Regions from separate parts of the Bacillus basilensis genome, predicted to be linked through region 2. Evidence: riboswitches for the same ligand, from Rfam matches in the RefSeq annotation. Region 2 holds a riboswitch; the other holds the start of a gene.
What was found. Region 2 has a riboswitch for cyclic di-GMP ahead of ACQVV1_RS23410 (methyl-accepting chemotaxis protein). Riboswitches for the same ligand answer to the same signal wherever they lie in the genome.
Positions count from the first base shown of each region.

Region 1: another riboswitch for cyclic di-GMP. It lies ahead of ACQVV1_RS10870 (SpaA isopeptide-forming pilin-related protein); the one in region 2 lies ahead of ACQVV1_RS23410 (methyl-accepting chemotaxis protein).

Region 1 covers NZ_JBNTQO010000004.1:283,196-308,949, reverse strand. The annotation lists gene hemE (uroporphyrinogen decarboxylase) at 1-822, opposite strand, end outside; gene ACQVV1_RS10915 (transglycosylase domain-containing protein) at 1,012-3,129, opposite strand; gene hmoB (heme-degrading monooxygenase HmoB) at 3,257-3,754, shown strand; gene ACQVV1_RS10905 (PH domain-containing protein) at 3,893-5,311, opposite strand; gene ACQVV1_RS10900 (PH domain-containing protein) at 5,304-5,780, opposite strand; gene ACQVV1_RS10895 (protoporphyrinogen oxidase) at 5,855-6,151, opposite strand; gene ACQVV1_RS10890 (MerR family transcriptional regulator) at 6,466-7,269, opposite strand; gene ACQVV1_RS10885 (CatA-like O-acetyltransferase) at 7,405-8,037, shown strand; gene ACQVV1_RS10880 (pentapeptide repeat-containing protein) at 8,180-8,815, shown strand; gene ACQVV1_RS10875 (hypothetical protein) at 8,922-9,869, opposite strand; gene ACQVV1_RS10870 (SpaA isopeptide-forming pilin-related protein) at 10,676-16,897, opposite strand; cyclic di-GMP riboswitch class I at 16,958-17,050, opposite strand; gene ACQVV1_RS10865 (TetR/AcrR family transcriptional regulator) at 17,223-17,759, opposite strand; gene ACQVV1_RS10860 (CPCC family cysteine-rich protein) at 18,130-18,396, opposite strand; gene ACQVV1_RS10855 (hypothetical protein) at 18,406-18,840, opposite strand; gene ACQVV1_RS10850 (PH domain-containing protein) at 18,945-20,396, opposite strand; gene ACQVV1_RS10845 (PH domain-containing protein) at 20,389-20,865, opposite strand; gene ACQVV1_RS10840 (hypothetical protein) at 20,945-21,112, opposite strand; gene ACQVV1_RS10835 (TetR/AcrR family transcriptional regulator) at 21,115-21,696, opposite strand; gene ACQVV1_RS10830 (hypothetical protein) at 21,897-22,193, opposite strand; partial or broken gene ACQVV1_RS10825 (lipase family protein) at 22,208-23,312, opposite strand; gene ACQVV1_RS10820 (hypothetical protein) at 23,513-23,845, shown strand; gene ACQVV1_RS10815 (DUF1433 domain-containing protein) at 24,139-24,453, shown strand; gene ecsC (ecs operon protein EcsC) at 24,544-25,251, opposite strand; gene ecsB (ABC transporter permease EcsB) at 25,265-25,754, opposite strand, start outside.
Region 2 covers NZ_JBNTQO010000016.1:97,852-102,593, forward strand. The annotation lists gene ACQVV1_RS23410 (methyl-accepting chemotaxis protein) at 1-1,334, opposite strand, end outside; cyclic di-GMP riboswitch class I at 1,474-1,558, opposite strand; gene ACQVV1_RS23415 (anaerobic C4-dicarboxylate transporter family protein) at 1,842-3,155, shown strand; gene thiE (thiamine phosphate synthase) at 3,270-3,929, opposite strand; gene thiM (hydroxyethylthiazole kinase) at 3,943-4,742, opposite strand, start outside.

The DNA.
Region 1 (25,754 bases), on a different contig from region 2:
TGCACGTGCCTCTTCAATCGGTAAGCGCCAATCTAAGCCAACTACATCAAGCGGTAAGTCTTGCCATTCATTTACTAAGTGTGCCGCTCCTACGCCGTGCATAATCATCGGAACACCCACCTTACGAACTTCTGCAAAAATACGCTCCATTGCCGGTTTAATAAATACGCGGTAATCTGCTACATTTACTGTTCCAACCCAAGAATCGAAAATTTGAACTGCTTTTGCTCCTGCGTTAATTTGCGCTTTTAAATATGTAATAACCATATCTGCTAGCTTATCCATTAAAGCGAACCAAGCTTTCGGCTCTGCATACATGAACGCTTTCGTATTATGGTAGTTACGAGACGGACCGCCTTCAATCATATAGCTCGCTAGTGTAAATGGAGCTCCTGAAAAACCGATTAACGGTACGTCTAACATTTCAGTCGTTAATAAACGAATCGTATCTAATATGTACGGTACGTCATCTTCTGGATTGATTTCCCCTAGTTTTTCTACGTCTTGTAAAGAACGGATTGGATTATCAATAACTGGGCCAATACCTGATTTAATTTCTACATCCACACCAATTGCAGGTAGTGGTGACATAATATCTTTATAAAGAATTGCTGCGTCTACGTTATATTGATCAACTGGAAGCTTTGTAACGTAAGCACATAACTCTGGATTGTGTGTAATTTCAAATAAAGAATACTTTTCTTTTATCTTTCTATATTCCGGCTGCGAACGACCTGCTTGACGCATATACCATGCTGGTACATAATCAGTGCGTTCCCCCCTACATGCTTTTAAAAATGTCTCATTTATAGTTCTTACCAAGACCCTTGCTCCCTTCCTTGCCAATGCTTTTGCTCTAAATACGTTCTATTCCGATATTTATCTTTTTTTACTATACAGCTTGTAAAAACAAAATGCATAATATTATGTACGTTGTTCATTAAATTGACACAAACATTCGTAAAAACGCTTACTATTTTCACAACATTCTTATTATAACACAGAGAAAAACTATGGTTTAGCTACTTTTGACTTTTCTCCTTCGCGATTCGTTTGTGTGTTATATGGCACAACGTAAAAGCTCGGTTTTGAAAAGATGTTAACGAACTTTTCCTCATATTCCCCGGCACCGTTTACAGTACCTACATGCGTATGAATTCCATTTTCTACTCTATAAATACGATACATAATTCTTTCATCTGGAAGTGGTGTCCAGCTTAATTTCGCTTTAAATAAACCGAAAGGGCTAAACGCTAATTTCATTTTCACATCTTCAATCTTATGCAGCCGAATCGGAGCACCGATTGTTTCCACACCTTCTGGTTTCATAAACTGCTCTTTCTGTTCTACATTTGCTTTCGTTAAAATTTTCTTAAACAATTTCGTTGCTGACGCACTTTCTCCTTGCAGCTGATGCTCTTTATCTGTACGGTCATAACCAATCCACACAGCACCTACTAAATTTGGCGTATAACCAACGAACCACATATCTCTAGCTCCATTATCGTCATTTGGTAAGGAAGTTGTACCTGTTTTCCCAGCTAATGCCCCACTATATACACCAGCTTTCGCTGTCCCTTCCTTCACAACTCCTTCTAACATTTTCGTCATATACCACGCCGTTTGTTTCGAAAAAATTTTCGTTTCTACTTTTGGCGATTCTCCAATGACTGCGCCGTGTCTATTTAACACTTTATCAATAACGTGCGGCTCAATAATATCGCCATTTGCTAAAAATGCACGATACATTTTTACAAGCTCAAATGGTGAGACACCATTTTTCAATCCGCCAAGCGCTGTACTTAAACCAGCATCAGCAATATGAACATTACCTTTCTCTAAATATTGCTTTCCTTCTTCTACCCCTAACTCATTTAATAAAGAAACTGCTGGTACGTTTGCCGATTCTAAAATCGCATCGTACATGGTCATTTCTTTCGAATACTCATGGTTATAATTTCGAGGTTCATAGCCTTCAAAAGAATTTCGTTCATTCGTTAATAAAGAATACGGATTATACTTTTTCGTTTCGAGTGCTGGTGCATAGACGATAAGCGGTTTTAACACAGAACCCGGCTGTCTTTTTGCAAAAACACGATTAAACCCTCTCGGGACATACTTTCTTCCGCCAATCGCTGCTTTAATCCCGCCTGTACGATTATCCATTAATAAAAATGCACCTTGCGCACCCTCTTCTTTCCCAGGGAAATTCTTTGCATCCTGAAACTGGTTATACGCTACCTTTTGAATCTTTTCATCCATCGGTACGACAAACGTATATCCTCCTCGGAGTACTTCTTGATGAGACAAACCGTACAAACGCGCTGCTTCATCTATGACCATATCAATATACGGCATATATGCTAGCTCATTCTCATCTAAGTTTTTATAGAGAGCAATTGTCTTTCCTTGATAACGAACACTTTCTTCGGCAGTTAAATACCCTTGTTTATGCATCAGTGACAATACGAGATCGCGGCGCTCCTTACTCTTTTCTGGAGAGAAATAAGGTGAATATCCGTTTGGCGACTTTGGAAGACCTGCAAGCATTGCCCCTTCTTCTACTGTTAAATCTTCTACATTTTTATTAAAATACAGCTTTGCTGCCGCTTGAATACCGTACGCCCCATGTCCAAAATAAATATGATTCATATACATTTCAAGAATTTGCTGCTTCGTATATTTTTGCTCGAGTTGAAGGGAAATTGCGACTTCCTTCAACTTGCGCGTAAATGTTTTTTCACGATTTAAAAAGACGTTTTTAGCAAGTTGCTGCGTAATCGAACTACCGCCCTCTACTTTTTCTCCAGCTAACGTATCTTTATAAAGAGCGCGAAGTATAGACGGATAATCAATTCCTTGATGCTCATAAAAACGGGAATCTTCCACTGCAATAAACGACTGCTGCACGTACTTCGGAATTTGCTCGACTGGTACGAGATCTCTATTCTCTACGTATAATTTCGTAATTTCTTTCCCTTTCTGGTCAACGATACGTGATGAAGAGTGGAAAACGAGCTGCTTTTCATCCATCATATAGCCACCAGCTAACACGATAAGTTTATACAGTACAATCGCTAATACTAGCGTTGCTAACCCACCTAATAAAGTCCACTTTACTTTCTTCATACATCGGCCTTCTTTCCAAATGATGGTACATTTATTATTTGAAAAAGAAGTATCTTTATGTATATAATCTTCGAAGTTTTTTAAGAGAGTTGATATAATAGAAACAAACAATTAAGGGGGCATTAAAATGAAGGCTATTATTTCATACGAAACACCTCTAGAACAAGCACATTTCACTGCAAAAAATGATGAAAAAGATATGTTTTATAAAGAAGATACAGAAGAATCTGTAGACGGCTCTCTTCAATATGACGTACTAGACGCTGTTGGAGAATTTAAAGGACGACCTGGCTATATCGTTTGTAACAACATTTCTGTAACAGACGAAGGTCGCCCTGTATTTGAAAACCGTTTTAAAAACCGCGCAGGCCTTATCGAAAACGAACCAGGATTCCAAGCGATCCGCGTTCTACGCCCATTAAGTAACGATACATATGTCATCTTAACGATGTGGGAAACAGAGCAAAACTTTAAAGACTGGACAGAATCACGTTCATTTGAAAACGCTCATAAAAAACGCCCCACGCAAGCAGAAGGACAAGCTCCGGCGCATCCACATGCAGAACAGCAAAAGAGTATTTTCTCTCGTCCGTCTTTCGTGACTACTTTTGATGTGTTAGTTTAAGTTTTGGAGTTTGGAGACAGCGGTATATGAAATTATATCGGCGATTTTTCAAATATATTGGCGTATCTCGAATTATATCAGCGATTTTTCAAATATATCGACTTATCGACAAATCACGACACAAAAAAGGAAACACCATTACACGCTGGTGTTTCCTTTTTCTTTGTACCAATTATATATTAGAAGCGCATCTTCTTTTTGCATATGCTTCACTTTGTAAGGATGCCCCGCTACCGATACAACAGCTGTACATAGCTCGTCTTTCTTTTGAAAATGCGACTGACTATATCCTACTGCTTGAACATGCCTTCTTCGCATGATCCCTGTATATTTCGCGAGTCCTCGGTACACCATTACTAACTGATTGTCTCGTATCATATAACCACCACTTGTATACCGAGCGTATGCAAGTAACGTAAATACAATAAATAATGGTATCAGTATGAACAACGCAATATTCTGTTTAAAATATATACTCGCACCGACAATCGGCACAGCAAGCACAGCACTTGTAATCCATCCCATGATCACATAACGGCGCAATGCTACTTTCGGTAAATGAACGATTTCCTCTTCCATTTCATACGGCAACTGCAAATACGTAAGTAACTGCTGCACATCTTTTTTCTTCATAAAAGGATGTAGCATCACTTCATTCCCTGCCGCTTCTGTACTTTGAATGACTTCTACTTCAACAGAGCAATCACCGAAAGGCTGGCGAAGAATGCCTTCTTTCACTGTAATCGCTTGAATGCGGTGTAATTTTAAAACAAACTCTTTCTTATCAAATAATCCTTGCACGATGCGAACTTCTTTTCCGTTTCGCTCTATTTTAAAGTTCGCATATTTTAACGCATAGCCAGCTGTAGAAATGACCCACGAGACTGCCATTAAAATCGCCGCCATAACGATTAATTCATATACACCGTTATCTATCACATACGCTTCTACTTTATTGATGAGCCATTCTGGTAGAAATTGATTGAACTCTGTGTAAAGGATTACCAACATAGAAAACACTAATCCAAATCGACCAGATGTAATCGATGCGAATAAAATTTCTTTCGCTGTTAACTGATAAACTGCCTTACTACCTTCTTCCGCAAGCACATCTTCACTGACAACGCTGCTTTCTTTATGTAATAAAGCCATTAGTTCCTTCGCTTCATCTTCTTTAATACCGGCTAACATCACTTCTGGCTCAGTACCGCCGCCTGCTACTTCAATATTTAATTTCATTAGGCTAAGTATTTGATAAATGATGTTAGAAGACGTACTAATATTTTGTACACGTTCTTTATTTAAGTAACTTTCTTTCTTAACGAACACACCGTGCTTTATATGTAAAATATTATTTTCAACCCAGTACACTTTGAAATACCATTTTATAGCTGAGAAAATAGCCATAATAAATAAAATGGCCAAAAGAACAAAATGAAATAAATACCAAGGTTTCACTTCACCATCTGACCGAAATAAAACAAGAAAAATAAAAGGCAATAAACCCGCAATTCGAATACCTAATAAAATCGTAATCGGATGTTGCCTCTTATACATCCTCATCACTCACTTTCGCAAGTTCTCCAATTTGTCTTTTCAGCTGCTCTGCTTCTTCCTTCGTTAAGCCTGGGATACTATGAGAAGTTGCTGCTGTTGAAATATGTAATTCTGCTAAATTATACTTTCTCATAATCGGGCCTTGTTCAATCGTTACGTGCTGCACACGAATCATCGGAATAAGCACGCGTTTTACAACGAACATTCCCTTTTGAATCTCAATCTCTTCTTCATTTAATCTATAACTATAATAACGTTGACGTAAATTTGGAAACACAAAATAATCAAGTGGGATAAACGTAATAGCTCCTGTTACTAACAAGCCAAACAACCAACCCCACCAATTAAAATTGATCATAAAAAAGAAATACGCAATTACGACTGCTAGTATAACTGCCGCCCCAATTAAAGCGTGAATTCGCCACACTTTCAGCATATTAGAATGAATCTCCCTTTCTAACGGCTGCATCTCATCACTCCAATTATATGAATTTATTACTTATATATTAGTTGTTATATACATTTTTGTAAATTTATAGTTTTCTACATCGTATCGATCATTTCTTTAAAATTCCCTTCATTAATGGAATACACTTGAAACTGAATGTAATCTATCTCATTCGTATCTGGTTTAGCAAATGGCAAAATGTTAAATCTCGCCGCTGATCTTCCTAGCATATCTACAATCATTAAAGAAACGTCAATATATTCGAAGTCTATACGGAATACTACCGCTTCTCCCGTAAATTCATAATCTGTAATCGCATCATAGGACTTATTCGCACTAATGAGCATCACTTTTAATAGTTGGTTCAAATTTTCTGGTTTAAAATTAATCATATATACAGCTCCTTTTTTCAACAAAATACTACAAAAACAGTGTAATCTTATACTTTCATAGCTTCAAACATCAATTATATTAAAAATAAAGCTAGTTTTTTATAAATTTTTTGATATAATTACTTACGGGAAAAGGGAAGAATTTTGTCTTCCCTTGTGTTTTTATTTGCATCTAGTACTTTTGCTAGATGCTTTTTTTATGCTAAAAAAACATCCTCACATACTTTGAGGATACCTTTTCAACAATTGTACTTACATAACCCAACCTCATCTCTTAGTTTATATTATTTCTGAGTATGCTCTAAAGTGCGTTTTCACTCATTCTCTATAAGCAATTGCATTTGGCAACTGTAAGAATCTGTACTAAAAAACTCATCTAATAATTCCACTTCAATGCAATTTTTGATTGTTATATTATTTTTCTCTATATAATCTTTTAATTTCTCCATACTTTCTTCTTTATTATTCTTTTTATAGGCCAGTATCAAATAGTTACCTTCTGGTAATATATCTATATTTTGCTCTTTCTGTGTGTAATCATATTTACATAACACAGAAAAAGCATACTTTGGTTCAAATCTGTATTTTGAATGAATGGTATATGCTATACCAATTTCCATCGTTGTTTCTAAATTTCTCTCCTGAATAATTTTATCTACATCTGAATAATAAAGGAATTCTTTAAAATTACCCACTTCTTTGCATGGAGCAGTGACGATATAACGTTGCTCAAAATACTGTATTGTTATTTGATTATGTACTAGTGCCTTTTTAGCGACTTGTACACTATTATTTAGTTTATCAATTGTATGAATGACTGCTTGCATCTCTTTTATCTTTTGCTCAGTTTCTTCTCTTTTTAATGCTAAAAATTTTAATAATTCATCCATATTCTTTTCCGTAAAAATTTTTTGCAATTCTTTCGTACTCGTTCCTAAATCTCTACAAACTTTAATTATATCAATATAAACAAATTGATCTACCGAATAGTATCTATAACCCGTTTTCGTATCAATATATACCGGGACAAGAATACCTGTTTGATGGTAATATCTTAAAGCTTTTATTGTAACACCTTTCATTTTAGCAACTTCACCAATAGAAAATAAATTTCCCAATTTATATTGCCCCCTTATCCTTGACTCTCCTCTTAAGGGAGACATTATTATTTTATCGTTAAAGTTAATGGAAGGGTAATAAAAAATGGGTGCCATTACAATCATCGAATTTATAAAAAAAAGAGGTTAAAATAGATGATAGATTATCAAATCATTGATTTAGAGAATTTCCCAAGAAGAAACTACTATGAGTATTTTATGTTGACAGACACAACGTTTGAAATGACAGTCAAAATTGATGTTACTCGTGCAGTTAAAAAATGCAAAGACGAATCTATAAGTTTTTATGCTTACTCCATTTTTAATTTGACTAAATCGGTTAACAAGATCCCGAATTTGAAGTATGCCCATAGGGATAAACAATTAGTAGAATGGCAAGAATTAGTGCCAACATTTACGAACTTTAATCAAGACACAGGGCTATTTTATAATTTATGGTTAGAAGAATTAACAGATTATAAATCAGTTGATCGTGAGTACAAAAGGCTTATAAAAGACTACACAAATACAACAGATATCGTACCAATGGGAGTTGTTCCGCCAAACGTGGTGAATATTTCATCCATTCCTTGGATGCATTTTGAACATTTCTCATCTCATCAAGGAGCTATCAAAAATAATTTAACACCAATGATTACTAGTGGAAAATACGAAAAAGTTGGTTCACAGTTGTTAATGCCAGTGAATATTAAGGTTCATCATGCAACAGTAGATGGCTATCATGTATCGTTATTTTTTGAAATACTGCAACGTGAAATGAACCGTTAACTTTTAGAGAATACACGACTATGCATTTATTGCTAAAGTTAATAAAAGCGTAGTATAAAAAGAGATGAAATTTCTACACAGCTCTTTCTATAGGACATACCATTTTTTCTAGCTAACTAATTCAATGAAAGAAGGACATAATATGAAAATTGATAGACCAAAAATTTCACCAGAGTTATCTTTAAAGAATTTTCACGATATTTTTTATGAAGAAGATTCAACATTAGAAATGTGTGAAATTATCGATTCCACTTTTGAAAATGAATCTGTAGATAGAGTGCGTTTATATAGTGCAGTGATAAAGAATTGTAAGTTCACAAATACAGACTTTAGCAATATTGATATTACAGATGTTTGTTTTGAAAACTGTGATTTATCAAATGTTAATTTAAGCAATTCTTCTGTTCACAGAGTCGAATTTAAAAACAGTAAATTAATTGGAGTTAATTTTACAGAATCTAGCTTAGGGAATGTTGAATTTGAAAATTCAATTTTGAATTTAGCCTCATTTGGAAATTCTAAACTAGAAAAGATTATATTTAATGAAACTTCATTAAATAATGCAGACTTTTTTGACTGTAAGCTAAAGAAGGTTGAATTTGATTCATGCAGCCTTGACGAAGCAAATTTCGATCAAACATCACTAAAAGGAATCGATATTAGTTCTTCTACTTTTGATACACTTACGGTTTCAGTGAACAACCTAAGAGGATGTAAAGTGTCACCACACCAAGCTATTCAGTTTGCATCTTTATTGGGATTGATTATTAAAGATTAGTCAAAAAGAACGATTTAAAACGTAAAAAGGTATCCTCATACTTGAAGGATACCTTTTTATTCTCTCTATTTTTATTACTGTTTTGTATCGTATTCTTTTCATCAATTTAGTACATTTCAACAATTGTACCATCTTCATATACCTTGAATACTCCAGTAAATCCTGATCCAGCTGCGCCTTCTATTTTATATGTCGTACGCACTCTAATTTGATAATATTTCTTTCCATTCTCTACTTGCGTATTCTCTAGCGTGTAATCATAGTCTTCTTTATATTCATTTTTGATATATGCTGTAGCTTTCTCAAAAGTAAATGCATCTTGATTCTTCCCTGTCTCTACTTTTTGGTTCTTTTCTGTCTCTGTTTTTGGATTCTTTTCTGTCTCTGCTTTTTGGTTCTTTTCTGTTACTGCCTTCTGATTTTTTTCTGGCTCTGCTTTTTGGTTCTTTTCTGTTGCTACCTTTTGACTCGTTACTGCATCAGTTTTTTGTGCCTTTGCTGCTGCCGTTACATTCTTTGCATTTTTTTCTTCTTCACCAATTTTAGTGATTAATCCTACAGCCTTTTTATTATATTCTTCAAGATTCTTGTTATCTTTTGTTTCTGAAACTAGCTTATTTAATAGCTCTTTCGCTTCTGCATAACTTTTCTTATTTATTAACTCTTCACTTTTCGTCAGTTGCTCGCTATACTTCTTTTTTTGTTCTAAAATGGCTAATAATGCTGTTCGTTCTTCCTTGGCCTGCTTTATAAGTGTAGTATTTCCATCCTTCATGTTCTCTACTTTTTCAAATGACTTAATTGATTCTTCTATCTTTTTTTCTTCTTTTAACTTCACTGCTTCCATCATGATTTTCGTTTGTTCTACAAGCACTATTGTATCTGAATCGTCTTTTTTCTCATCCAGCGCTCGTTCAAATGATGATAAGGCATTTTTATATTCTTTATTCGTTAACGCGGTCTTCCCTGCATCTATTTCTTTTTCAAAATCTCCATTACTACATCCTGCTAACATTAAAAATATAATTCCAATTACCGTTAATAACTTCCCCAATGTTTCTCCCCCTATGCATTCCTAAAACAATAACGTCATATGTATAAAAGTCTGTGTAGTAATTAGACTGAAAGTAAATATGTACTACATTGTGTGTGGGAAAGGAAGTACATTTCATTTACTATCATTACTTAAAACTCCTAAATAGTTGGTAGTTGGTTTTCTTCTTCTTTTAAGACAGAAAGGAATTTTAATAATGTGCGTAAAGCTCTCACCAGGCTCTTTACTACACACACTCTTATACACATAGAAAAGCTATTTTTAGTTTTGTATTTTTTTAACTTTATATATTATCGGTCGATTCGATACGCACCTCAATTCGTAACATACCGAAAAACAACAGAAAACAAAATGTAACATAAGTTACAGTTTGTAACTTATCTGTAACGCAAATGTAACATAAGAGTTTTGAATATACAATAGTTTTTTTACATTATTTTCCCCTATCTACATTTTAAGGTGTTAATACAGTGCTAAAACGAGTTTCATCTCCCACCTGCTATTGGACCTATCATCCTTTGAATACTTTAGGAAAAAGCCCTCTTTCTTAAAGTCCTCAAATTAGTTACATAGATAACTCTTTTTTCACCCAAACATTACGAAGACCTTTTACTTTCATAGCTTTCACATTAAATATATATAATAAAGTTAACTTTTTTGATATAACCGCATGAGGAAAAAAGGATGAACTTTGTCTTCCTTTTTGTTTTTTATTTACATCGAGTTCTTTTGCTAAATGTCTTTTTTATGCCAAATAATATAAAAAAGGTATCCTCAAGTACTTTGAGAATACCTTTTCACTTTCACTATCTTTGTTTTTTTCTACCTAATACGAGTAATCCAAAACTCATCATTACAAGAAGTGCTCCCATATATGGTTCCACCGGCATTTTCTGCCCTGTCTTCGGCAATTCTTTTCCAGATGTCTCTGGATCTGGTGTTCCTGGTCTTTCTGGATTCGTTGTTCCAGGCTTCGCTGGATTTGTTGTTCCAGGCTTCTCTGGATCCGTTGTTTCCGGTTTTTCTGGATCTGGTGTTCCTGGTTTTTCTGGATCCGTTGTTTCCGGTTTTTCTGGATCTGGTGTTCCTGGTTTTTCTGGATCCGTTGTTTCCGGTTTCTCTGGACCTGGTGGTGCTAAAGGAAGCAATTTATTTAACACTTCTAATTGAACTGAACTTACCATTCCTTTTTTGATTTCAAACGGAATTGGATTTGTTAATTTTTCATATCCTTTTGGTGCTTCCACTTCCACAAGTGTGTAGTTACCTACTGGTAAATCTGAAATATTTGCTTTTCCTTCTTTATCTGTTGTTACTTTCGTTACTACTTGTCCTCCTTTATCATGAACTTCAAAAACAGCCCCTGATAGTACAATTTTGCTTTCAGCATCCACTTTTGTAACTTCTACTGAACCTTTGTCTAATAAGTCATTCTCTACTTTTATTGATAAGACTTTCGTCATACCTTTTTTAATTTCGAATGATACTGGTTCTGTTAGTTTTTTGTATCCTGGTAAGCTTTCTTTCTCTACTAATTTGTACTTTCCTACAGATAGATCTGAAACTTTTGCTTTTCCTTCTTTATCTGTCGTTACTTCTGTTACTACTTTTCCTTGCTCATCTTGTACTTTGAAGACTACGCCTTCTAATACTTTTTGACTGTCTTTATCTACTTTTGTAATTTCTACTGAGCCTTTGTCTAACATTTCGTTTTCTACTGTTAAAGCAATAGATTTTGTCATGCCCTTTTCAACTTTGAAAGTAACCGGATCTACTAATGGTTTATATCCTTTTGGTGCTTTTACTTCTACCAACTTGTATGTGCCAACTGATAAATTAGTAACCTTTGCTTGTCCTTTTTTATCTGTTGTTATTTTAGCAATTACTTGTCCTGCTTCATCTTGAATCTCAAATACTGCATCAGCTAAAGCATCTTTATTTTCTTTGTCTACTTTGGTAATTTCAACATTTCCTGTATCCACTAATTCATTTTCGACAGTTAATTGTAATGCTGTTACTCTACCTTTTTCAATTTCAAATGAAATTGGTTTTTCAAGCGGTTTGTATCCTGCTGATGTTTCTACTTCTACCAGCTCATATTTCCCAATAGATAAATCTGAAACGTTTGCTTTTCCTTCTTTATCCGTTTTTACTTTAGTAACTACTTTCCCTTTTGAATCACGTACTTCAAATACAACACCTTCTAATGGTGCTTTACTATCTTTGTCTATTTTCGTGATTTCAACATTCCCCATATCCACCATTTCGTTTTCTACAGTGAACACTAGAGATTTTGTCATACCTTTTTTAATTTCAAATGGTACCGACTTTTCTAATTTTTTGTATCCTGGTAAGCTCTCTACTTCTACTAGCTTGTACTTTCCTACAGATAAGTCTGAAACGTTTGCTTTTCCTTCTTTATCTGTTGTTACTTTTGTTACTGCTTTTCCTTTTTCGCCTTGAACTTCGAAGACTACACCCGCTAACGGTGCCTTATTATCTTTATCTATCTTCGTTATCTCTACATTTCCCGTATCTACCATTTCATTTTCTATTTTTAGTGATAAGACTTTCGTCATACCTTTTTTAATTTCAAACGTTACTGGTTCTGTTAATTTTTTGTATCCTGGTAAGCTTTCTTTCTCTACTAATTTGTACTTACCTACTGATAAATCAGCAATTTTTGCTTTTCCTTCTTTATCTGTTTTTACTTCAGTCACTACTTTGCCTTGCTCATCTTGCACTTCAAATACTACGCCTTCTAATACTTTCTGACTGTCTTTATCTACTTTTGTAATCTCTACAGAACCTTTATCTAACTGTTCATTCTCTACTTTTAGTGATAAGACTTCTGTCATACCTTTTTTAATTTCAAACGATACTGGCTCTGTTAATTTTTTGTATCCTGGTAAATTTTCTACTTCTACTAATTTGTAACTTCCTACTGATAGATCTGAAACTTTCGCTTTTCCTTCTTTATCTGTCGTTACTTTCGTTACTACTTTGCCTTTTGAATCTTGCACTTCGAATGTTACGCCTTCTAATAACGCGCCACTTTCTTTGTCCACTTTTGTAATTTCTACTGAGCCTTTATCTAACTGTTCATTCTCTACTTTTAGTGATAAAACTTCTGTCATACCTTTTTTAATTTCAAACGATACTGGTTTTGCTAGTTTTTTATATCCTGGTAAGCTTTCTACCTCTACTAGCTTATATTTCCCTACTGATAAATCTGAAATTGTTGCTTTTCCTTCTTTATCTGTCGTTACTTTTGTTACTACTTTTCCTTTTTCATCTTGCACTTCGAAGACTACGCCTTCTAATGCTTTTTGACTGTCTTTATCTACTTTTGTAATTTCTACATTACCCTTGTCTAACATTTCATTTTCGACTGTTAAAGCAAGAGATTTTTTCATACCTTTTTCAATTTGGAAAGTAATTGGATCTACTAATTTCTTATATCCTTTTGGTGCTTTCACTTCTACTAGCTTATATGTTCCAACTGATAAATTAGTAACTTGTGCTTGTCCTTTTTTATCTGTCGTTATTTTAGCGACTACTTGTCCTGCTTCATCTTGAATATCAAATACTGCATCAGCTAAAGCATCTTTATTTTCTTTATCTACTTTTGTAATTTCTACATTTCCTGTATCCACTAATTCATTTTCTACTGTTAGCTTTAGCGCTGTTACTCTACCCTTTTCAATTTCGAATGAAATTGGCTTTTCTAGTGGTTTGTATCCTGCCGGTGTTTCTACTTCCACCAACTCATACTTCCCAATAGATAAATCTGCAACGTTTGCTTTTCCTTCTTTATCCGTCGTTACTTTTGCAACTACTTTTCCTTTTGAATCACGTACTTCAAATACAACATTTTCTAATGGAGCTTTACTATCTTTATCTATTTTTGTTATCTCTACATTCCCTGTATCCACCATTTCATTTTCTACTTTCAATGATAGAACCTCGGTCATGCCTTTTTTGATTTCAAATGATACTGGTTTTTCTAACTTTTTATAACCAGGTAAACTTTCTACCTCTACTAATTCATACTTTCCTACAGGTAAATCTGAAATATTTGCTTTTCCATCTTTATCTGTCGTTACTTTTGTAACTTCATTACCCTTTTCATCTTGGACGATGAATGTTACTCCCGCTAACGGTGCTTTATTATCTTTATCTATCTTTGTTATCTCTATATTTCCCGTATCTACCATTTCATTTTCTATTTTTAATGATAGAACTTCTGTCATGCCTTTTGTAATTTCAAACGATACTGGCTCTGTTAATTTCTTATAGCCTGGTAAACTTTCTTTCTCTACTAATTTGTACTTCCCTACTGATAAATCAGAGATTTTTGCTTTACCATCTTTATCTGTTTTTACTTCCTTTACTACTGTTCCAGCTTCATCTTGCACTTCAAAGACTACGCCTTTTAATGCTTTTTTGCTGTCTTTATCTACTTTTGTAATTTCTACTGAACCTTTATCTAACTGTTCATTTTCTACTTTCAATGATAGGACTGTTGTCATACCTTTTGTAATTTCGAATGATACTGGTTCTGTTAGCTTTTTGTAGCCTGGTAAGCTTTTCGTCTCTACTAATTTGTACTTTCCTACTGATAAATCAGAGATTTTCGCTTTACCATCTTTATCTGTTTTTACTTCTGTTACTATTTTACCTTGCTCATCTTGCACTTCGAAGACTACGCCTTCTAATACTTTTTGACTATCTTTATCTATTTTTGTAATTTCTACTGAGCCTTTGTCTAACTGCTCATTTTCTACTTTTATTGCTAAAGCTTTTGTCATACCTTTTGCAATTTCAAATGGTACTGGTTCTGTTAGCTTTTTATAACCTGGTAAGCTTTTCGTCTCTACTAATTTGTACTTTCCTACTGATAGATCTGAAACGTTTGCTTTTCCATCTTTATCTGTTACTACTTTTCTTACTACTCCATCTTTCTCATCTTGGACTTCAAATTCGACACCCGCTAATACTGCCCCGTTTTCTTTGTCCACTTTTGTAATTTTTATATTACCTTTGTCAACCATTGCATTTTCCACTTGTATTGGGAATATGCCGTCCCCTGTTACATTTACTTCGAACTCTGTTTCTTTTAATTGGTATCCTTCAGGCGCTTTCGTTTCTTTTAAAATATATTTCCCTGGTGCTAACGGTTTAGAGATTACCTTACCATCTTTATCTGTAACAATATGTTCGACTACTACACCGTCTTTTACTATATCAAACTCTGCATTTGCTAATGGTTTTTCACCATTTTCCGAATCAATTTTCTTTACTTCAATTTGACCCTTTTGCATAGTATTTTTAATTTCAATTGTTTTTGTTTCTCCAGCTTGAAGTGTAACCTCTACTGGGCTTGTTAATTTTTGATATCCTTCTGGTGCTACTGTTTCATAAACTTTATATGTCCCGGGAGCTAAAGTTTGAGGTACTGAAAAACCTTTTTCGTCCGTTTTCAGTTTTGCAACAACTTCATTTGCACTATTTCGAACTTCAAATTCGGCACCTTTTAACCCTTTGTTCGGATTCTCAGAATCTATTTTATGAATCGATACTGTACCATCTTTTGGAGCTTCAGGCGGTGTAATGGTTACTTCTTTTGATGTTAATGTTTTATCATCAAAATGTAATTCCGCTTTATTAGGAATCTTCTTATCTACGTAAGAAGATAAGTCTGCATTATTTTTGATTTTCGCCTTGATACTGAGGTTAATTATCTGGTCTTCATATGACTTATAGTCAAAATTCTCACCAAACGTAAATGTTACTTCCCTTCTTTGTTTATCTATATTTAACGTTCCTTTAGAAGTAATATCTTGGCCATTTTGATCATACACTTTTGCCTCTAATACTTCTAAAACATCTTCTAAATCATCACTAATTACCATTGATGTGTATTTAGGAGGATCGTTTGGTATATGTGTACCAACTTGGTATTGAATAACTTGATCCATTTGTGTTAGCTGCTCATTCTCTACAAGCTTGCCATTCTCATCAACTATATTTTTTTCAATGCTAGGTGGATGATCGTCACCTGAACCGGTTCCTCCCCCACCACTTACGAATACTTGTCCTACTTTTTCTTCAGTTTTAATATTTTTCCCTTCTAATTTCACTGTATTTTTATGAGGCTTTGCAGCAGGATTAGTAATCTTTGTTTTATATCTTAAAATATAACCTTTTGAACTGTCTGGAAACTCAATTGTAAATCCAGTCTTTGTTGCATTTATTTTAATGTTAGATAAATCTGCTGGCTTAATATTTGTTGGTGCATAACCATCTTCAAATACAGCCTCTTCTAATACTACACTGTCTGTAATTAACTCATGCCCAGGTCCTAATGTATCTGTTAATTTAAGATCTTGCATTTCTGTTCCAGTTGCATTTACATATACAAGCCAATCAGCAATGGACGGATCTTCTTGATTATAAGAACCCCATTTCAATAGATTATCTGTATTGGGCTGTGGCTTCGGTCTCTCTGTCGTATTATTTACACTTACTTCTTTATTGACGATTTGACCATCAACGTTAAATTCTAATGGAATTTCTTTAACACCATCATATGCTTCTAGACCAAAGTAGAATTCTACGAATAAAGAACCTTTAATGTTATTCTTTCCTTCTACGTAATCACCCATAGTACACGTCAATAGACCCTTTTTCATCTCACATGTACCAACTGTTTTTCCTTCAGCATCTTTTAAAGGAAAACTCATATTCATAAGGTCTTTTCGAAACTCTTTTGGCATATCAATTGTGAATTGATCTCCACTTTTTATTTTTTCTTTAGCTGACCACTTCACTTCTACTTTCATTCCATCTGAGGCTTGATACGGTTCAGATGTCGTGCCATCAGTACGGGAAATATTAATTTCGTCCACTGGACTTTTCATCACAGCAGCTTGAATAACTGGAGCCCACACATTCAGCACTGAAAATAATACTAGAAAAACTAATGAAACCATTGAAATGTGCCTTTTAGTACTTTTCATTTGCATAGTTCCCTCCTAAATTTTTATATTTATATAACAAAAAAAGACCGTCTGGTTGCATCAAAAATGTGCAACCAGACGATCTTAGTAACCAATATGTATTACCGTAGACTCTAAGCTTTGCGGCCTATCCTTTCGAATAGTGTGCTAAAAATATCTTTTATTCTTTTTTTGTTTCATTTTCCTCTTAAACCAAATATTACTATACCGTCTGGACGGTTATAATTCAATACTCTATAAAATTGTTCTATTTTTCTAATAAAAAAAATAATTCACCACTACATTAAAGAAGCAATGGTGAATTATTTTCATATTATATAGTTAATATATTCTATTTATATGAATTATTAATAAGAGCTTGAATCACTTTTTCTCTTAACTCTGGCCTTAGTCTTCCAACCCCTAAATATTCCGCATACCATAATCCATCTGCTGCTAATCTAATAATTGTTGCACAAACTGAATCTATCTCATCATTTTCTATATTCTTTTGCAGTTGCTGAAATGATTGTTGTAATGGCTCAAGTAATTCAGGTTTTAACATGAATGCTGCCATCATACTACTAGACAACTCTTCTGTTCTTCTCTCGTTACTTAATCTTTCCTCTACAAAAGAGCGAACCCACCTTCCTTTCCTCTCTGAGTCTTCCGCTACTTTAGCGTAAATGGCCCCCTCATAATCCTCTACCCCTCTGACTATCATACCTTCTATTAAAGCTTCTTTATTTGAAAAGTGATACAATAATCCACCTTTACTTACACCCGCCTCTTTTGCCACTGCTTCTAAGGTTAATTTAGCAACCCCTTTACATTGCACAATTTGAGAAGCGGCTTCTAAAATCTTTTGCCGTGTTATACTTGTACTCATTCCTTTTTAAAACCCCATTTCTACTAAATTTATATAAATACGTATCTTATTTTTAATATCACTGAGTAATAATAAATATTTTCTTTATACAACAAAAGCTTCATCGCCTTTGAATTGTTCGTTGCTTCTTCTATTAAAAATTTTCATATCATTCAATATGATAACATTAAATACACAAAGATGACTATACATCTATACTTTTGTTTTCATTCCTAATATATCCATTAGTGAAATTTACTGTTTTAGTCCTTTTTTTACTTTATCATCTCTATTGTTTTACCTTATAAGACGGCGTTAATTCTTTCATCGTTGCATAAAAAATGTTATTACTCCTGTTACATCGAGTAATAACATTTTTATTTTAATCTATTTAACAAATTTGCTTCCAACTAGCATCCTTCACATCTTCACTAGTCGGATTTCTAACTGATTTCACAAAACATTCCCCGCAAGCCCCAAATGCAATGAAATTTCTCTGTGCTTGTCTTAACGAGACTTCATTTGCTCCGTCTTCAAGGTCAGGCTCTTTAAGCTGAACAGGATCCTCTTCCCAATAACATATATTACAAATTTCATATGTACCCGGTGGTTCTTCTTCTATTGTTTTATATCCGCGGCATGGACAGGTGTATTTCATATAATCACCTTATTTCCCTTCATATGTAGTCCTACTTACTAAAAATGTAATAGAGCAAATTATAGTTAATCCCATAAAGTACATCATTTTAATAATACGAGTATTTTCATATGTTGTAGGAACCCCGTCAGATATAACTTCATAGCAAAAAACAATACTTATGGCTAAAAGAATATATAAAATTAAGGATGGGATAAAATGTAGCTTTATAGGTAAAATAACGCACCTAAACAATATCTCCCCAAGAAGACATCCAACTAAAACAACAGGGACTCCAACTATCAAAGTAGCGGCCAACATTTGGGCCATAGCAATAAAAAGATTCGTAAAAATAGAAAATAGCTCTCCTTCAAAAATCCCCTTCTCATCGTATATTTGAATTATCGTCATTGAAATAAATAAGCTTAATAAAGAATGGGAATACGGAATTAAAAATTTTCCCAATCCTGCTCACCTCACTTTTTTTGCGTCACATATATTATTAATTATTTCCTATCATTTTTACATAGAAAAATAACTCGCCTCCCGCAAAAGACGAGCCATTCCATTTAATTCTCACTTATTCTCTTCTTATACCAATCCTGCATTCTCTCCGCATCTTCTACTCTCGTATGCTCTAATTTATAACTCGATGATGCGCTCGAAAACTTATACGTACATAAATCTGCCCGGCGCTGGAAATATGATTGTGTCTTTTCCATCGATTGGACGTGTCTTCTTCTAACAAGTCCTGTATATTTTCCAACGCTGCGATATACAAGTGTAATTTGCTCTCCGTTTACACTGTAACCATTTGTTTTAAATGTTGCGTAACCAAGTGTAAAGATGAGGATCGTGAGCGGAATTAGTGCCCACATGATGAAGTGTTTTTCAAAGTATATACTTATTCCAATAAGCGGGATTGCTAGCATCGTGAAGAAGATGAAGCTATCAATGAGATAGCGGCGTAATGCTGCTTTTGGTAATGAAATAATATTTGTATCCAGTTCGTATGGTAGTTGTAAATGCGCGAGTAACTGTTGTACTCGGTCTTTTCGAATGATTGGATGCAGTGTAACTTTTTCTTTTTCATCATCCGTTCCCTTACTTTGAATAACTTCTACTTGCACAGCACAATAGCCGAATGGCTGACGTAAAATACTTTCTTTTATCGTAATCCCTTGAATACGATGTAACTTTAAGACGAGTTCTTTTTTCTCAAGTAATCCTTGTGAAATGCGGACTTCGTCATTTCTTCGATTTACTGTGAAATCTCCATGTTTTAGCGCATAACCGATTGTAGATATAATCCACGAAAGGACGAGTAAAATAGCTACCATGAAAATCCAGCCATATATATCATGTTGCATTACATATGACTTTACGCTATTCTCTATCCATTTCGGAATGTACTCCTCTACTTGGTGATACACGAAAAAGATTAACGAGAATAATAGTCCAAACTGCCCCGATGTAACAGAGGCTAGTAAAATTTCTTTCCAAGTCAATTTATATTCTGTTGTTTGTTTTTCTTCTGTAACGATTTCTTTTTTTACTGCATGTTCCGCTTTTTCGTCTAGCGTTCCTTCTGCTTTCACTTCTGGAGTTGGCTCATTTAGCAAAGCAATAAGCTCAGTTGCCTCTTCTACTGTAATACCGGCTAAGCTAACCTCCGCATCATCGCCCCCGCCAGCTGTTTCGATCTGAATTTTCTTTAAACCGAGCATTTGATATAGCACGTTAGAACTTGTATGAATCGTTTGAACACGTTCTTTATTTAAGTAGCTCTCCTTCTTTACAAAGAGCCCTTGTTTCACATGTAATACGTTATTTTCAACCCAATATGTTGTGTAATACCATTTTTCAAACGCTGAAAAGACAGTGAGTAAACCAAATGCAGCGGGAATTAAGTACCAAAACGGGAATTTTCCATTTAAGCTAAACATGAAAATAAAGAGTGGTATAAAATCTCTTATTTTTAATTCCAATAACATCGTGATTGGATGCTGCCTCTTATACATCCTCATCACTCACTTTCGCTAATTCTGCGATTTTCGTTTTCAACATTTCCGCTTCATACATCGTTAAGCCTGGGATGCTGTGAGAAGTTGCTGCTGTTGAAATGTGTAATTCTGCTAAGCCATATTTTCTCATAATCGGCCCTTGTTCAATCGTAACGTGCTGCACACGAATCATCGGTACTAATACGCGCTTTACGACAAAAAGACCGTGCTGAATTTCAAGCTCTTCTTCATTTAGTTGGTAGCTGTAATAACGTTGACGTAGTTTCGGGAATAAGAAGTACGAAAATGGTGCGAACACAACTGTTAGCCCAATCATCACATACAAAATCCACGCCCACCAATCAAACTTTATCATGAGGAAAAGGTACGCTAAAATGACAAGAATACCGATCCCTTCTTCTATTACAGCCCGAACTTTCCACACCTTGACCATGTCAGGGTGAATTTCATTTTTCAATGGATCCATGTAACCACTCCAAATCTAGTAATCTAATATATGAATAGTCTCAATCTATATTTTACATAACTTTACAGAAAATTGAAATTTAATCTTCTTTCTTCTCAGGAATAAAATATCCGAACCAAAGTAGCCAAATGAAACCGATTAACTTCATCCAATTTCCATCCGCTTGAAAAGCTTCTATCATGCCTGGAATTTTATACACCCCAATAAATCCAAGAAAACCGAGCCACCAGTTTTTTTGCATTTTCACTTTTATTCCTCCTTCATGACGTTTTTCACATTTCGAATCCAAATTTCTTTATACTTTAACTGAAATCCCATGAGCATGTAATTGCTCATATTATCAATTACAAGCGCTAACGTATGAGCGTTTTCTTCCGTTGCATGCTGTGACACGACGCCCAGTCTCGCGCCTTTCTTCAATAAATCGTGGAAACCATTTAAAAACTCTTCTTGTATTTCAAATAAACGTTTCTGATACTTTTCATTTCGCGCCGCAGTTACGATAAATTCATTTATGACGCGCAGTATTCCTTCTTGCCCTTCATACTCAGAGAGCATATGTAAACCATCTGCGATTAACTTTTCCGCAAAATTTTCTCTCGTATATTGCTCTTTATCAAAATAACTCATGAAATAATATCCAGAAAAAACTTCTTCAAATAAAAAGTCCACTAACGCTTCTTTAGAAGAAAAATGATAATAAATAGCCGGTTTTGAAATACCTACCTCTTTCGCAATCATGGAAAGACTCATCTTCTCAATGCCGTGCTCTGCCATGAGTTTAAATGATGCCGCTACAATGTTTTGAGATGTTTGTAAATTCTTTGTCATACTGTACCTCACTTGTTTTTACTTACCGGTCGGTAAATAAATTGTAAAATAAAAAATTATCGTTTGCAAGTTTGATTCAAAACTACATATTACTTTCTCCATTTACTTTATGAAGCAGAATCATATTCCTCCATAGTTACTACAGTAATCTTTAATCCAGTTAAACTACAAAAAGCACCTTTGTGAGTGCTTCTTGTAATTTAATATTTAGGCCCCATGTAATCATAACTTTGATCTAACGCTTTTAATAAATCAATCGCACCCTTTAACTCTCTTTTATCAGACTCTAATTCTTCCATTCTTCTTTCGATATCTTTTTTAAAAGATTCTAAATCGCTAATGGCTTTTTTCCCTACTCCAAGTTGAGACCAGCTTGATAAGAGTAAATTATGTACATTACTTACAACCCTTTTATTATGGTTTAAGTCTTGAATCATATGGTCAAATTGTTGTAAAGCTTGGTTCAATGCTTCTTCATTTAAGTAAATTCTCGGCATCCTAATCTTCTCACTTAATATTGTTGATCCGTCTTCTTATAATCATCGGCTTTCTTCTCAATAAAATCTGAAATTTCCGTTGCTGTTCGTATGTACCAAAAACTTAAATGCTCTACATGTGCACGTATATTATTTACTTTAGCTTCTACCCGTCTACTTTCAGCCGTTTCTAATAATGTCATCATATTAGAAATTAACCTCGGTACTCTATCTTGAAATTCTTGTGCGTTTCGCTTCATATCTCTTACGGATTTTTCCAAATTCTCTACAACTACACGAATCTCTCCCCCGCCTAATAACGCGCCCGGTGAATCATAAACTCTTTCATTCGTGTCTACATTTAACAAGTATTTATTTGATAAAGACCCATTCTCCCCAAATCGGAAGTTTTTATCTGTTTGATAATGATAACCAGGACCACTTATCGAATTCAAAAATCGAGTAACATCCATCCCAAGCTTTTGCTGTAATGATAACTCGGACATTTCTTCTTTCGAAATTGGTGGTGTTACCGCATAAGTAGATCCTATATGACTTTCATATGCACCAAATGGTCCATAACCAATTGAATCATTTCCGTGAACAACACTTACAATTCTATTATTAAACTCACCATTATTTGCTTTTTCTTGTAAATCAGGCGGTAACAAATGTTTTGCACTTGGCGCATTCCATGACATACATCTTACATTGTCATTAGATGCCGCTGCATATTCCGCTAAAGCTCCCCCTAATGAATGACCCGTCGTATATATCTCCACATCATCCCTGCCCTTATATGTATCCGTTACTTGTTTCATGACCCTTTCAGCTTGTTCAAATTGATTATGTGTTTCCCAGCGCTGATTCTCTTCATTCCAATATTTCTTTGAACCTGCATTCTCAGTCCCTGCTACAGGAGGTGCTGCTGGTCCATGAACACCTTCTCGTAATACAAAATGATTTGTATCCGTTTTTAAATCCTTCATACCTTCCCTAGCTTCATCAGAACGCCTAAAGAGTTTTTCTCTATAATTTTATCTCATTCTGTCCCCCAGAAAGCTATCATAACTTGCTTTTCCCCATTCACATCTCGTACAAAGACAACTGTGCCTATTCCAATTTATCGTGGAATGTTCCTCCCTTTTCCTATGTTTGTAAACTTCGACCTTCTTTATTGGTAATAACAACTTCTTCAATATCTTTATCAGATTTATACGTTGTGTCTGCTAATTGATAAAAAGTAGAATCTAAAACTTCATTTTTGTTACTCAAAACATTTTTCTTCTACAACATTTGATATATTCTTATAATTAAGATAACATTTTCGGAGGATACATATGGATATTATTATTAAAAAATTTAGTTTTTGTTTATTATTTATATTTATTTTAAGTACTTTAGAGGGATGTACCATGGATCAAAAAAACAATGAAGAACAAGTAGTAAAAGAAGCAAAAGCGACAACCATTACATACTTTAAGGAAAAGCAAGATTTGGATGTAGTAATTACTGGGCATGAGTTTGGTCCTAAAGACTTACAATCCATTTATATTTCTGGACATGTCAAAGATGATAGAGACAAAACATTTAATATAACTATTCAATATAGCGGAGATAAATACACGATAGGTTCAATTTCTAAAAGTAAAAGTTTAAAATTAAAATACTAACACTTCCCATAATTTTTATCTAAGTCATTCCTATATGCTCCCAATAATGTTCAAATAGTTTTTATAAACGGACATGTTAAAGATAACAAAAATAAGGTTTTTTCTATGGACAAAGAATATGATGTAGGAGATTATCATATAAGCCGTATGTCTCATTCAAAAAATTTAGAGCTTAAAAACTAAGTACCCGGGTAATTTAGAATGCTTTTCTTTATAACCCCACCCCACAATGTTCAGTGAATATAAAATTTAGTGAAAAGGAATATAACGCAAGATCCATGGAGTGATTATACATGAACAAATTCGGTACAAAATTATTCTTTATTTTTACACTTATCCTTTTAGGTGGATGTACTATAGATCAAAAGAATGAAGAACAACAAATCGTTAATAAAGCAAAAGAAGAAACCATTCAGTATTTCAAAGAAAAAGAGAATTTAGAAGTGACTATTACGAATCATAGATTTCCTTCTAATGATATCGAAACTATTTTTATAACTGGTCATATCAAAGATGATACAAATAAGAAATTTACTACTTCAATTGATTATAAGGATGATTATAATATCGGTTCTATCTCCACCACTAATTTCAGCCTAAAACGCTGAAAAACAATCTCAATTATACCTTCTTCTTTTGAAGCATTAATCATTAAAACAAAAAAGCATCCTAAATCACACATTTAGGATGCTTTCTTTTTAATTCCTATTCAGCAATCGCATACGATAACAATTCATCGTTACTTCCCCAAGTCTTTGCAGTAATTGATAGTTCGCATACGCGCCGACCGGGGCACCGATTATTGGTACGAGCTGAAGCATTTTTGCTAAATCGATATAGTCTCGGTACTCTGTTTGGAACTTTTCCCAGTCCATATGGTTTTCTTCTTCTGTATCCCACGTTTCGATGGCTTTCCATATTTCTTTTCGGTGGTCGTCACTTGAAAAGGCAAGTTGGAAAACGTGAAGGATAAAAAGGCGCTCTTCTTTGTCGCTCGTATCAAATCCGTACAATGTTGCTGCATCGAATAAAAATTTAATTTTAATGCCGAGTAAAAGCGGAAAGTCAGCAAGGCCAAGGAGAATACCGCCTGCTCCCGTCCCCGCTCCTTCTGCCGCTGCTATTTTTTTATACTCATCCATTTTTTTACGTACTTCATCGTCTCGTCGTTGCAATGACCAGTTCGGCTCTTTTAATTTCGGCTTTATAAAGTTTGATCCGGCACTAATCGTTTGCACCATCATCCGAATCGTTTCTGTTAATACTTTTTGCACTTTCGCCGGAATAAGCTGTTGTACTTTCGTCTGCACTTTCTTTGAGAACCGTGTCATCATAGAAGAATCTTTCATGAATGTAGCTTTCCACTGCTCCAGCTCTTTTATAACCTTTTCTTCATATGTAATCATAGGTTCATTCCCTTCAATTTAAACGCTCAATACGTTTTGCCCCGTATTGATAAACGAAACCGATACTAAATACTATGCTTACGACTAGTAAAATTCCTGTCATCATGAAATCTTTCGTCGCAAGTGCAAATATGATTGTAAAGATAATACTACCTGTAATAAGGATTGCATTTAATAAAGTAAGAAAATCTTTCTTCTTCTCTTCTCCCCCTATCGGATACAAATCAAGCCAAATCTTCATGCGGTGATGTTTCCATAAAGTTAATAGCTGATAACCGATTAAGTATAAGAAAATAAGGCTTACGACAAATCGTCCATATAAAAACGGAATGAAGTACAGAATAACTCCTCCAAGAGCGAGCAGGCGCACATATAAGCCGAAATAGTTACCCGATCGTAAAAACGTTCTCGTATATAAGTATAAATATGTACGCTTTTCGCCAATCATCGAAAGAATGAAATCAAGCCATTTCTTGCGGGATACTCTCTCTTTTAATGCTGGT
Region 2 (4,742 bases):
TCCGTTTGCTCTGCTAATTTACGCACTTCATCAGCAACAACGGCAAATCCCCTTCTAGTTTCCTCAGCACGTGAGGATTCAATAGAAGCATTTAAAGCTAACGAATTAGTTTGGTTTGAAATACCTGTAATTACAGTTACAATATCATTAATTTCTTTTGATCTTGTTTCCAAAGAATAAATGATAGAAGATACATCCTGTACTGTATTTTGTATTATGTTCATTTGATTAATCGCCTGTTCAATAACACCATTTCCTTTTACTGAATGATGCTCCATACCTTCAGACTCTTCCGTCATTTGTTCTGCAGCATTTGTTATCTCTTCTATCCTATCTTCCATTTCATATACAATACCTAAATACTTTGGTACTGAAGTTTCTTGTGACTGATTGCCCGCTCTTACCCCAACCATAGAACTTACGATTTCTTGAACTGCCATACTATTCTCTTTCGTACTCACTGACAATTCTTTTGAAGATGAGGAAACCTGTTCGGCTGTCTGCTTCACTTTATCTACAATTCCTTTAAACTTCTCGATGGTATTATTAAAATACGCATTAATAATACCAATATCATCTGGTCTTTCCTCTAATTTAATACTCAAATCACCTTCACCGACTTTGCGCAACCCTTCACGTAAATCTCGCAATGGAGCAAGTGCGTTACGTACAATTAAGAATTGAATAACAGTTGCAATTAAAACAGAAATACAAATAAACATTAAACCTTGTATAATGAATTTTTCCTTTGTACTAGGAACAATAGACGCATCTACATCGGCTGCAACAATTGCCACAATATTTCCGTCTCCATCTTTAATTGGCTCTAATATCGTTACCCATGATCCTAATAGATCTTCATATACTACTGTCATGTTTGCTTTTTTCGTGCTCATTACCTTATCGTATGCTTTCATCCAAAGATCTGGTTGTTTATAATATTCTCCCGGTCTTACTTCAACAACATTTGCTAAGTCTGTAGACAAGTCGACGATTAGTAACTCACCTTTTTCATTTTTTTTTGCTCCAACAATATACGTTTGTCCAACACTATTCAATTCTTCCGTTGCTTCATCTAATTTCTCTGTTAACTTCTCTCTCTTTTCTCTTTGTGCCACTGGGTCTTTTGTAACATCTCTCACTATTTCTTCGTCTAATTTATGTAATACCGTATCTCCTGTTTCAAAAGAATGCCTTTCAAATATAGACATCATACTATTTTGAAACATGTTAAAACTTAACGCTCCCATAGTACCAACAAGCGTCAAAATAACTAACACAGTTAATAATACATTTTTTTGAAGAAACGACAACTTATGCCAATGCTTTTTCATTAACATCACCCTTCTTAATTAACTTAATAGAAAGTAAAACTATTAAAATATAAACCTCAATAAATGATAAAGGTTCTCATTTGTTTGCAAATAAAAAAAGACCAATGAAAAGAGCATTGGTCAAGACCAACCCTATCCGTCCGGTAACTGGCTAGCATAGCCTTTCGGCCTTAGCTCCTGTAGTTTTGCGTCCTAATGTTTCCATCAGTTTGCCTTTCTCGCTGAACGAGTTGAACGATATGGGAGTTCTATGAGAATTAAATTATTCTCTACAAAAGATTACAACATTAAAATTAAAATGTCTACCTATTTAGAGATACAAATGTAAAATTTTAACGTATTATTTTTTCGAAATAATTTAACAAAGTACGTGAATGTTACATTTCTTGTGTTATATAATAAAAAATGTATATAACACAAGGATTATTTTGAGTATTTATTTTAATTTTCATTCAAATTAAATTATTCAAATATACCTTAACTAATGAATTTCGGAGGTAGTTTATCATGTTTTGGCTACAATTTCTTACGTTACTACTCTGCATTTTTATTGGCGCACGTCTAGGCGGAGTTGGTCTAGGAGTAATGGGTGGCGTTGGTATGGCAATACTTGTTTTCGTCTTCCACTTACAACCTACAGCTCCTCCTATTGATGTCATGCTTATGATTTTAGCAGTAATTACAGCTGCTGGTGCACTCCAAGCCGCTGGAGGAATGGACTACCTTGTTCATCTGGCCGAGAAAGCATTACGAAAAAATCCAAAACGCATTACATTCTTTGCTCCAATTGTTACTTATTTATTTACACTTTGTGCAGGAACTGGTCACGTTGCTTATTCTGTACTTCCTGTCATCGCAGAAGTCTCTCGCGAATCCGGGATTAGACCGGAACGACCAATGTCAATTGCCGTAATCGCTTCCCAACAAGCAATTACAGCTAGTCCTATATCAGCTGCAACAGTTGCACTTCTAGCAATGTTAGCTGACTATAAAATCACCTTATTAGATATTTTAAAAGTAAGTATCCCTTCTACTTTCATCGCTTGTATGGTAGCTGCATTTGTTGCTAGCAAAATGGGGAAAGAATTAAATGAAGACCCTGAATACTTGAAACGATTAAAAGAAGGAATGATTCCTAAGATTGAAGAGAAAAAAGAATTTGTCGGTGTAAAAGGCGCTAAATTATCAGTTATCCTTTTCCTATTAGGAACTTTCCTTGTCGTACTTCTCGGTTCATTTGAAGCACTTCGTCCAGGATGGATAGTTGATGGGAAGTTAGCCCGTCTTTCCATGCCAAACACAATTGAAATGGTTATGTTAACGATCGCAGCTCTTATTATTATTTTCTGTAAACCAAATGTAGAAAGCATCGTGTCTGGTAACGTCTTTAAAGCGGGTGCAACAGCAGTTGTTGCTATTTTCGGGATTGCTTGGATGGGAGATACTTTCTTTAACGGAAACTTAAATATGATTCAAGGATCAATTCAGCACCTAGTAACAAGTGCACCATGGCTATTTGCCATCGCATTATTCATTCTATCTATTTTACTATATAGCCAAGCAGCAACAGTACGTGCTTTAATGCCTCTTGGATTATCACTCGGTATTCCACCAGCACTACTAATCGCTATGTTCCCTGCAGTAAATGGATACTTCTTCATTCCAAACTATGGAACAATCGTTGCTGCGATTAACTTTGATCGCACTGGTACAACAGGTATTGGTAAATATGTTTTAAATCACAGCTTTATGATTCCCGGCCTAATCGCAACATTCACTTCTATCGGAATTGGAATGCTCTTAATATCAATTATGTCTTAAAGAAAAAGCACAAACCCGCAATTTTAAAGGGTTTGTGCTTTTTTAATCAAACGTTTGTTTAAATATTTTTAACTGTCCATTCTGTTCTTTACTATGTGTGTACAGTTCCCTTTTCTACAAACCCTTACTTACTTCCTCTACTAATTTCTTCGTACTTTCATACGCAGATTCCGCTAAACTAATAGCTGAAATAACTGAAACGCCGTCCGCACCCGCTTCTATAACGGAAGCTGTATTTTCAATTGTAATCCCACCAATACCAACAATCGGTATCCTAATTCCTTGTTCTCTAAAATGAGCTAAACCTTTCGTTCCTTGAACTGCTTTCGTATCTTTTTTTGTACTCGTTGGAAAAATCGGACCGACGCCTAAATAATCAGCTCCGTTTTCAATTGCCCAGCTCGCTTCTTCAATTGTATGTGTAGATACACCGATAATTTTATCCCCCATTTTTTCACGAACAGTAGTAATTCCTTCATCATCTTGTCCAACATGCACGCCATCTGCATCTAATTCAATGGCTAATTCTACATCATCATTTACAATGAAAGGAACACCATATTCCTTACAAAGCGCCTGCAATTCCTTTGCAAAGCGCACTCTATCTTCTCCGATTAAAGCTCCTTCACCCTTCTCACGAAACTGAAAAAGTGTCACTCCACCATCTAACGCTTCTTTCAATACAGCTAACGGATCCTTCGTACAGTTATTACTTCCCATAATAAAATACACTTGTAATAACTTAGACATTCTCTTTGCTTCAATGCGCATCATGTTTTTCATCCCCTTACTTTAACTCCTCAATCTTCCCATACTTCTCAATATCACCCGAAGTGGTATTCGCTAACTGATTTAAAAATTCAATTTGGAAACTACCAGGTCCCTTTTCCACCGTCTTAGCAGCTGCCAGTTCTGCAGCTACACCATAAAATGTTAATGCTGCTACAGCTGCCTTTACATAATCCTTTTCTACCGCTACAAATGCTCCTATTACAGAAGTTAGTAAACACCCTGTTCCTGTAACCTTTGTTAAAATAGGATGGCCATTTCGAATAACAATAGTTCGCTCTCCATCTGTAACAACATCTTCTTCTCCAGTAATTACCGCAACGGTATTCAATTCATCCGCTGCCTGCCTTGCAATACTTACGACATTGCCATTTCCAGTAACAGCGTCTACCCCTTTAATTTCCCATTTCTCATTAATAACGTTCGCTATTTCAGCTGCATTTCCGCGGATAATCGCTAACTCGATTTCAGCCGGAATATGTCTCGCAACTTCTGTTCGATACGATGTTGCTCCTGCACCAACTGGATCAAACAGTACTGGTACATTGTTTACATTTGCTGATTTACCCGCAAGTAACATCGCTTCTACTTCTTCAGGACGTAGTGTCCCCATGTTTAATACTAACGCTCCAGCAATACTCGCCATTTCTGCCACTTCTTCTTTTGCATACGCCATTACAGGCGATGCTCCTAGCGCTAACAAACCGTTAGCTGTAAAATTTGTGACAACAACATTTGTAATATTATGAACGAGCGGATTAGATTCTCTCACCAAATCCACTACTTTACTAATTTCTT